3 regions of the Ornithinibacillus liuyingii genome follow, and region 3 is predicted to be linked to each of the others. Evidence: riboswitches for the same ligand, from Rfam matches in the RefSeq annotation. Region 3 holds a riboswitch; each other region holds the start of a gene.
What was found. Region 3 has a riboswitch for cobalamin ahead of ACSKT4_RS07150 (acyl-CoA thioesterase). Riboswitches for the same ligand answer to the same signal wherever they lie in the genome.

Region 1: it holds a riboswitch for cobalamin, as region 3 does, so the genes downstream of both, ACSKT4_RS14470 (DUF4430 domain-containing protein) here and ACSKT4_RS07150 (acyl-CoA thioesterase) in region 3, are expected to answer to the same signal.
Region 2: it holds a riboswitch for cobalamin, as region 3 does, so the genes downstream of both, ACSKT4_RS11210 (DUF4430 domain-containing protein) here and ACSKT4_RS07150 (acyl-CoA thioesterase) in region 3, are expected to answer to the same signal.

Annotation. Positions count from the first base shown of each region.
Region 1 is NZ_JBPWOS010000010.1:113,725-117,012, forward strand. It holds gene ACSKT4_RS14470 (DUF4430 domain-containing protein) at 1-1,393, opposite strand, end outside; cobalamin riboswitch at 1,534-1,728, opposite strand; gene ACSKT4_RS14475 (ABC transporter substrate-binding protein) at 1,797-3,288, opposite strand, start outside.
Region 2 is NZ_JBPWOS010000007.1:137,550-140,837, reverse strand. It holds gene ACSKT4_RS11220 (ferredoxin) at 91-345, shown strand; gene ACSKT4_RS11215 (ECF transporter S component) at 369-887, opposite strand; gene ACSKT4_RS11210 (DUF4430 domain-containing protein) at 884-1,324, opposite strand; cobalamin riboswitch at 1,484-1,667, opposite strand; gene ACSKT4_RS11205 (ATP-binding protein) at 1,713-3,288, opposite strand, start outside.
Region 3 is NZ_JBPWOS010000004.1:207,963-211,250, reverse strand. It holds gene pepV (dipeptidase PepV) at 1-747, opposite strand, end outside; cobalamin riboswitch at 967-1,141, shown strand; gene ACSKT4_RS07150 (acyl-CoA thioesterase) at 1,322-1,780, shown strand; gene ACSKT4_RS07145 (FecCD family ABC transporter permease) at 1,824-2,834, opposite strand; gene ACSKT4_RS07140 (FecCD family ABC transporter permease) at 2,831-3,288, opposite strand, start outside.

The DNA.
Region 1 (3,288 bases), on a different contig from region 3:
TTGATAGCCATTGAACCGCTCTATCAAGGGCGCTCGATACTGCCGGTTGGTCTTTATAGGGACTTAAACCTATTAACGCCATTCCTGTTATATCTACACTCGGGGTACTAAAGTCACTATTTAATGACCAACTACCATCTTCATTTTGGGTACGTATTAATTCTTCTATTAGTCTCTGCCTCGTCCACTTTGCATCCTCAGGGACAGAAAACCCTTGAGTATCTAAAGCAATTAAGGCAAATATAGGGCCATTATTGCCTTGGAAGGTCATCGTATCATAACCACCACGGCGCTCAGGGCTATTATATATCAATTCGATTAAGTCTAAGCCTTCTATATCACGGGGGTCTATGCCAACAGCCACCGCAGCCATCACTAGTCTTTCAATATCTGTAATCTTAATACGACCATTCTCTAAACCTCTGATTACTTGGTCCTGAATATTTTGATAAAAAATAGTAAGGTAATCACTTGGAATCTCTTTTCCAGCTTTGGCCAGCCCAATTGCTTCCCATTCACTATTTACACCATTTTGGATGATATGGTTACTAGCTTTTTCTATAGCATCCTGGATTACCACTAGAGCGCTATCTAGTTCACCTCTATCACCCTTATCCGCCTCCACTAAATGTGGAGCAACTTGTTTATCATCATATGTAATGGTCAAGGATAACGAAGAGGTATAGCCTTGCTTATCTCTAACCTCAATAGTTATTATGTTTTGACCTTTTAGTAATGTAGCAGAGTAGTGATTACCTTCCTCCGCTACAATTACTGTATCATTCACTTTTACAGTGGGGATTAGAGCTGTTCCAAAATAACTAACCGCCTCTACAGCAAAGGACAGTTTGCTATCGTAAACCGTAGAACCATCCTTTAGGTTGTCTATATGAATAGTAGGATCCAAATGATCACGGAATGGGTGTAGATCAGCACCTATATCATTTCCTAAATCTGTTGTATAAAGCCATTCAACAACATCACCTGGAACTAGCGGAATAACTCCTGCACCTCGGTTTGGAAAGACACCATTTACTCGATACATCCAGCCACTACCGGGACCTCGGTCAAACTCATAAATGTCATCTATACCTTCTACATAGGCCGTCGCCCCTGTCCCACGGTACGATAATGTAATATCATTTTCCTCTGTAGCATTAATTAAAGCATCTAAAACCATATCCCCTTCTTCAATTTTTATTTCTGAGAACGGTAAAGGTACTTCCTCTTCTGAAACAACAATGGTAAGTTGTACGCTATTCTGTGCTTCATTATGAGGTTTGATGTCTTTTTGATCACTTGCAGCTTGTACATAGGATGCATTGATGAATAATGGGCTTAATAACATGATTAATATAATTAAATAGTTTACTAGTTTATGATGTTTGACCATCCAAAAATCCCCTTTTTATTTATTAGCTTTCACAATGTCCAATAAAAAAACATCTCTACCTAGAAGAGATGTTATGTAAACGCTACCAAAACACAATAAAGTATATTGTTCGTCACATGCCTCCCTATCCTCGTAGGTTGTGTGATATAAAAAAACAGGCAGGTCTCCTGACTCATGTTCATCATCTTCTATCTCCTTCCCATCAAAATGACAGTGGATTGTGATAAAAGACTCCCAATTACAGTGGCGGGACCGTGCCGGATTCTAACCGAACTTCCCTTTTAATGATTCGATCTAAAAAAGTCGTCAAATCAACCTGTTTTTTCTATTAAATTACTTTCAATTTAATCTATCTCTTTGATTCCGTCAAGCTTTTATTGAATATTCTTACTCATACACCAATTTAGTTCGATCCATATTCCTTCCTAAAGAACAAGTCTTTAAATGGTACTAATCCAATAATACTTAGTGAAATTCCCATCAAGTTTTCATGGTATAAAGCCTTTTGGTATGTTGAATATAAAGGCATAACAATATGATTTTCTATTAGTTTGTTTTCTAATTGGTTCATTATCTGAATCCTTCTGTTCGATGACACTTCCTGAACCAACTCTTTATAAATGCCCTGCGTAATTCTACTATTCTCTCTGTCTAATAGATTATGTAAAATACTCATTTCTGAATGAAATAAATTTAATAACGCAACCTCTTCAACATCTTCCGCAACATATTCCGATAATACTATGTCTGCCTCTTTAGCCTCTTCATAGAAATTAGAGTATGGAACGACTCGCAATTCCAAATGAATCCCTTGTTTGTTACATTCACTCTTTATCCATTTAATATCCTCTTCGTTTGGTTTAAGATTATAGGTCATTAATATTAAAGTATCCATATAATCTATATCCAATGACATATTATATAGCTTATCGTTATTTGGACGATTCTGATGAAAAACTCTTACCGGTTCATATCTTGGATAGCCTAGAGCCTCTATCATTCTCTTTTTATTTAAAAGTACCCCCAGCTTTTCTCGTAACAAATGATTGGACCTTATCTTATCCTTCCGCATATTCCACATGAGATACTTGATGGATAAATGCCCCCTTTCCACATTCTTATACCCCCTATCTGTATTTGTATTCCAAGTAAATGGGATATAGAAAAGTGGCTCTTCCTCAATCTCTTTTATATTCATGAACTTCTCGACTGATGGCATAACATGAATAAATATTTCATCAATATGAGCCCTCTCTTTAAAATAGCTTTGATGTACCGAAAGTGAGAGAAGATTCGTATTGTGAGACTTCACCTTGTACGGACCTGTTCCAATTGGTTCTCGAGAGAATTCTTCTACCGTTTGTTCCGCAAACCCCATTGGAACAATAGATGCTTTTGGTGAACATAACATAAATGGCCAATTTACAATCGGAATAGCAAAGTGAAATTGAATGGCATGTGAACCAATACTATTCATCTTTTCTAAATATGCGACTATCCATTTTGCTGGCGTATCCTTAAGTCTTTCGAAGGTGAATTTTACATCCTCAGCATCTAACATCTTACCATTATGGAACGGAATTCCTTTTCTAAGGTAAAATGTCCATACCTTCCCGCTCTCATCCCGTTCCCAATAATAGGCAATACTCGGTTCTACTTTGTCCGTATCTTTATTAAACGTAACTAAGGTATCAAATAGTTGTTGTACCATATGTATTTCCGTTTGTCGCTCTACTTGTGATGGATCTAAAGAATGAAATGACCGAAAATACGGAATATGTAAACACTCCTCACCCTCTTGTTGAGTTATATCTTTCCTCATGCCAAACAATTCCTTTAGTATAGTATCCAACACGTGTTGATGATTACGTAGTATATCATGCCGTTCTAAATAT
Region 2 (3,288 bases), on a different contig from region 3:
TATCATTTATCGTTTAGTTGAATAATACTAATTTACATTTTAAAATAGAAAAAGTACTAGATATAACTGTATCGTGAGGGGTAACCATTGATGAGAGCTAAATATACCATAGTGGATAAAGAAACGTGTATTGCCTGCGGTTCCTGCGGGGTGGCTTGTCCATTACTTTTTGATTATGATGATGAAGGTCTAGCCTTTGTTACAATAGATGACAATACGGGAAACAAGGAAATACCTGAGGAATTAGAAGACGATGTATTGGATGCTTATGAAGGTTGTCCAAGTGACTCCATTAAAATAGCAGAACATCCTTTCCATAACAATCCACTTCGATATGAGAGATAATAGACGAACACCAACAAAGTAGGTTAGTTGGTGTTCAAATGTTTTTGTATATAGTTTTGGAAAATAAATGACACCGTCGGATAGAGTAGTAGCATGATGACAGCATTACCAATTGCATGATACGTATCGAACGGTAAACCAGCTATATAATAAGCCCAAAATCCATGTCCAGTAATTTGGTAGTTAGTCAACGAAACAATGAATCCGTATAAGTATCCACTAAATACAGCCAATATTAGAATGAGATAAAAAGGAATCTGTTTCATTGTTTTACCTAAGATACCGCTCATAACCCCAATAAGTCCCCAGGATAGGATTTGCCAAATCGTCCATAATCCAGTCCCAAGAACCATATTCGATAAAAAGGTAATTAAAAACGCCAATATAATACCAGCAACTGGCCCTAAAAAAATGCCACTTATAATAATAACTGAAGTTACGGGTTGAACATTTGGGATAGAACTTAACATAATTCGTCCAACTACAGCTAATGCTGCAAGAAAAGCTAATAGCGTTAATTTATAAATATTCAACGATCTCATTCCCAAGATTGATAATCGAAATTAACTACGTCCCCATCTTTCAGTTCCACTTCCCCTGCTCCTACCAGTGAACTTTCACCATTGATAGAAAACATCCAGGACATTGAATTTTCTTCATCATAATCTAGCCCCTCAAGAGAGGTAATAAAGCCGTCTTTATCTTCAGCGTTAAAATTTTCCTTCATCACGTCTAATAGAATATCGCCTTCGTTGATTTCTACTTCTTTTTCTTCTAAAATCTCAGCTTCTTTATCCTTAGAAAGTACAATTTTAACAGTTGCTTCCTCTTGTTGTTCACTTGTTTCAGTGGTATTAGCTTGGTTTTCGTTTGGCGTTTGATTTTGAGTTGCATTATCAGAAGACTCATCATTGCCACAAGCTGCAAGAACTACTAATGCTACAAGTACTGTAAACAGTTTTAATAATAGTGATTTCATATTTTCCCCTCCACTTTAGTAATTTTAAAAATCAGGTAAATAAAAAAAGAGCTAACCCCGTAACTAGTTAACTCCTGTGACAGTCTATCGACCATAAAAAAGCATAAAAATACTGTTTTTATGTACTAGATTGTCTCAATTGTCCTATCCTCGGGATCATTGATACAGTTGATACTGGCAGGTCTACTGGCTTGTGACTACTTACCTACTTTAAGCCCTTCCCATAGAATAATCTACAGTGGTCATTGCTTATTTCGTCATCACTTACAGTTGCGAGGACAGCTCTAGCTTTTCACTAGATTCCCTTTTAAGTAACACATACACCAATATCAAATTCTTGTATTCAATTCTACTACATATAGTACCATACAACAGCTAAATTACAAGATTAAATATCTTCTTCCTTGGGAATCATGAAGTTAAATGTTGTTCCGATATCTAATTTACTTTTCACCGTAATGGTACCTCTATGTGATTTGACGATATTTTTGGCAATAGATAACCCTAGCCCGGTACCTTTAACATGCTTATTCCGAGTTCTCGATTTATCAGCCTTATAGAATCGTTCAAACACAAATGGCAAATCTTCTTCCGGTATTCCACTACCACTGTCTTCAACAGACACCGATAATCCATTATCATCATTTGTGACCGAAACCTTCACAAAGCCACCTTCACTCGTATGGCGAATCGCATTATCAATCAAATTTGTAAATACTTGTTCAATACGATCCGGATCAAAATAAGCCTGAGCTTCTTGTATATCTTTCGCTAAACTCATTTCAATTTGATTCTCTGCAGCAATTCCTTGGAATTTACGGAATATCCGTTCAATATAAGGAGTGATATCCACCTTCTCCTTTTTCAAGGTTAAATGTCCTGCTTCCATACTAGCCATATCGAGTAATTCATTTACGAGACGACTCAACCGTAATGATTCTTCATAGATAATTTGTGCAAGTTCATTTTTCTCTTCTTTCGTCTCGGCAATATCATCAACAATTGCTTCACTATATCCTTGCAACATCGAAATAGGGGTTCGCAATTCATGGGATACATTCGCAATAAAGTCTTTACGCAATTTATCTAGCCTACGTTCCTCAGTCATATCGCGAATTACAGCTACTGCACCACGTATATAAGCTTGATCATATAAAGGTGTCATGATCATTACCCAGGTTCGGCCTTGTAATGTGATTTCTTCTATTACTTCCTTTTCCCCTTCAATGACTTGCTGTAACGTATCCAGCAATTCTTTTGGAAGCTTACGTGATTCGGTATCACTTTGTAGATTTTTTTCGAAATACCAGTCTTCTATAAACCGTTCCGCAGGCTGATTGGTAGCAATAATTTCCCCGCTACGGCTTAATGTAATCACACCATCTGCCATCGAATTAACAATACTAGATAATTGTTCTTTCTCCTGTCTTAACGCATTAATATGAAATTTTAACTGTCTTCCCATATGATTAAATGCCATCGCCAGTTCCCCAATTTCATCATGCGTCAAGATGGGAACCTTTGTATTAAATTCTCCTCTTGTTAAATCAAAGGCTGCCTCTCTCATTTTAATTAATGGTGATGTAATACGTGTTGATAAGAAAAAGGCAAATATCGTTGTAAGAATAATCGCGACAGCAGCAGCACCTAATATGATCTTAGTTGTTTCTGCTTTGGTACGGTCGACAATAGCTAATGATTGATATACTAGTACAACATCATCGGTGTTCGGAACAGTTTTTCCAACGAGCATAATACCAGGCTCATCTTCTGAAACTTCAATTTCATCGTTGTTGTTGTCATCATCCGCCATAATTCCAGCTACATCGGATTGCTCGATAAGCCACTCATCCCGTAAACTGGACAAATGAATATCATCGGTTTCTGAACTCCAATAATCCCCTTCTGAAAATAAAATAATCACTTTACTTGATGGGTCTTTTACTCGTTCCGTTGTTTCATAA
Region 3 (3,288 bases):
TACCTCTTTCAGATAGCCAAGATAATCTTCTATTAGTTTAGTAGGTGCCTCTTGTACTTTAATCGTTGCTTTCGCAATATCTGGCACCATATTGTACCTGCGACCTGATTGGAAGGATACTAGTTGATAGCTTGCAGATGCATCTTGCTTATGAATGGGTTGGACAATATCATAATACGCGATTCCTTTTTCAGCAAAAATAATAGGGAAATCCGCATCTGGCACAAATCCTGTTGTAGGCATTTCTTCTTGTGTAAAATAATGATCGACACAACGCCAGTTACTTTCCTCATCTGTCCCGATAATTAGGCGAACTCGCTTACTTAAAGGTAGCCCTAGTTCTTTTATTATTTTCATTCCATAATATGCTGCCATAGTCGGACCCTTATCATCACTAGATCCACGAGCATAGATTTTACCATCCTTAACAATGCCACTATAGGGATCGACACTCCAGCCATCCCCTTCTGGAACAACATCTACATGCCCTAATACCCCAATTAATTCTTTCCCTTGCCCTATTTCAATATGACCTGCAAGGTTATCCACATTTTTACTCGAGAATCCGTTTTTCTCACCTAAATCTAACACATATTGTAGGGCATCTTTAATGCCTTGTCCCAATGGAGCATCCTCAGAAGCATTTTCTTCATCTAGGACACTTTTAATTTGAAGTAGTCCTTGTAGATCCTTAATAAATTCGTCTTTTCTCTTTAAAACTTCCTCCATCCAATTGATGGTAGCCATATGTATTTCACTCCTTCCACTTATTTCAAACAAACGTTTGATTCACTCATCATTCTAACAACATCTTTATTTTACTCCTTAACCATGATTTAGCATAATAGTTAACATTACTTATCATTAGCATTCCATTCCCATGTACAAACATTCGTTAAAACAATTGGCATAATCAGCAAACTATATTAAATTTATAATATGGTCTGTTGCCATACAACTACATATAGGTATACCAGTAGAATTGGTGTCTTAATAGACTTAATAGGGAATCTGGTGAAAATCCAGAACTGTCCCCGCAACTGTAAATGCTGACGAAATGAGAATACCACTGTCTAAGACGGGAAGGCTTAAAGTAGGGTGAAGCATAAGTCAGGAGACCTGCCAGTTCTATGATGTATGATCTTCTTCGGGAATTGAGAAGGTTGGATATGAGGGTATAATAAACAGCTATAGACCAGTCGTGTGGTCTATCCTTTACACCTGAATAAAAATCCATCTTCTTTAAGAAGGATGGATTTTTTTATTTCCATCACTTTTTGAAGAGACCTATAGTACAAAAAAAGAAGAAAGAGGGAGTGTAATGGAAAAGCTATCTACGAATGTTTCACGTACTATTCTAACCAAATTGGTGTTACCACCTGACACTAATCACTTAGGTACCATTTTTGGCGGAAAGGTTTTATCTTATATTGATGAAATTGCTGCGATTGCTGCAATGAAACACAGTGGTAAGGTAGTCGTTACAGCATCTATTGATACAGTGAATTTTCTATCATCAGCAAGAGTTGGCGATATTTTAACTTTAGAGGGGTTTGTTATTTCCACTGGGAGAACTTCCATGGAGGTTTATGTGAAGGTTGAATGTGAACGGTTTAAAACAAGGGAAAAAAGTCTAACCACTACCTCCTTTATTACGATGGTAGCGATTGATGAACATGGTAAGCCAGTACCTGTTCCAGGGGTGATTCCAGAAACAGAGCATGAGCTAGAGTTGTTTCAAGAAGCACAGAAGAAAAGGGCAAAATTAGCCAAACAATAAGGGGAGATATATTCTCCCCCTAAGCTAAAATGAAGCCCCATTACTAGATTCGTTTCATTAACAAATAAATAAAATAGGGTGCGCCGATTATAGCTGTCATGACCCCAGCTGGGATCGCTTCATCTGGTAACAAATTTTGTCCAATCACATCTGCCAGCAATAATAGAAATCCACCTAAAAGTGTTGCAATTGGGATGAACAATTGATTTCTTGGTCCTACTAGTGCTTTAGCCATATGTGGGGCCATCAGCCCGATGAAAGCAATTCCTCCCGCTACTGCTACTGCTGCTGCAGCCAAAGCTGTTGCTGTTATCAATAAGGAAAATCGTTCTTTCTCAATCGATATGCCAAGCCCTGTGGCAACAGGCATATCCATGGAAAGAATGTTTAACCGATTTGCCTTATAGATGGCGTAAGGTATAAGTAGGATTAACCAAGGAAGTAATGCTATAATAAAAGGCCAATCTGTCCCCCATATATTACCTGCAATCCACTTTGAAATAAAATCTACCTTTTCCCGTTCTGCGGAAGAAATGACAACAATCATAACACCAGAAAGTGCCATCGCGAATCCAACCCCAACTAATACTAATCGGATTGGATGGAATCCACTATTTCTCTTATAAGATAAAAGGTAAATAATTACCGCTGTAACAAATGCACCAATAAAAGCAAGAACTGGTAATAGATATACAAAGTTACCTGTATCTATTGGAAAATATAAAAAGAAAATAGCAATTACTACACCTGCTCCCGCATTTATTCCAATTATGCCCGGGTCTGCTAGGTCATTTCTAGTAATCCCTTGTAAAATAGAGCCTGACACCGCTAATGCTGCACCTGCAAGAATGGTAATTAAAATCCTTGGCAATCGCACCTCGAATAAAACAAAGTGTTCCTTAAAACTTCCTTCACCAAATAATGTTGGAAGAATTCTATCAAAGGAGACGGAGGAATAACCTATTCCCATGGATATTATCGCAGTAATGACAATCAGAACAAGCAATGAGAAGAATATGATTCGCTGTTTTACTACTAGTTCTGGACGGATCATGAGAATACCTTGCCCCCTCTATGTATCACGATTAGGAAAAATGGTAACCCCAATATAGCGACAATCGCAGCAACCGGTGTTTCATAAGGGGCATTTATCGTTCTCCCAGCTAAATCAGCTAGCATCATAAAAGTAGCACCTACTATAGCAGAAAAAGGAATAATAACACGATAATCCGTCCCTACCATTGCACGCACCATATGGGGAATCATTAATCCAATAAAGACCATATTACCAACAAGTGCTACCGCTGCACCTGTTAAGAGGATGATTACAACGAATAAGACAGCCTTAATTTGCCTCGTTTTCTGGCCCAACCCTACCGCAACATTTTCATGTAAACTTAGGATAGTCAGCTGCCGTGAGAATAGGATAGCAACAATAATTCCTATCATAATAACAGGTATAATAACCATTAGTTGCTTCCAAGTTGTCCCTATCAACCCACCAGAAG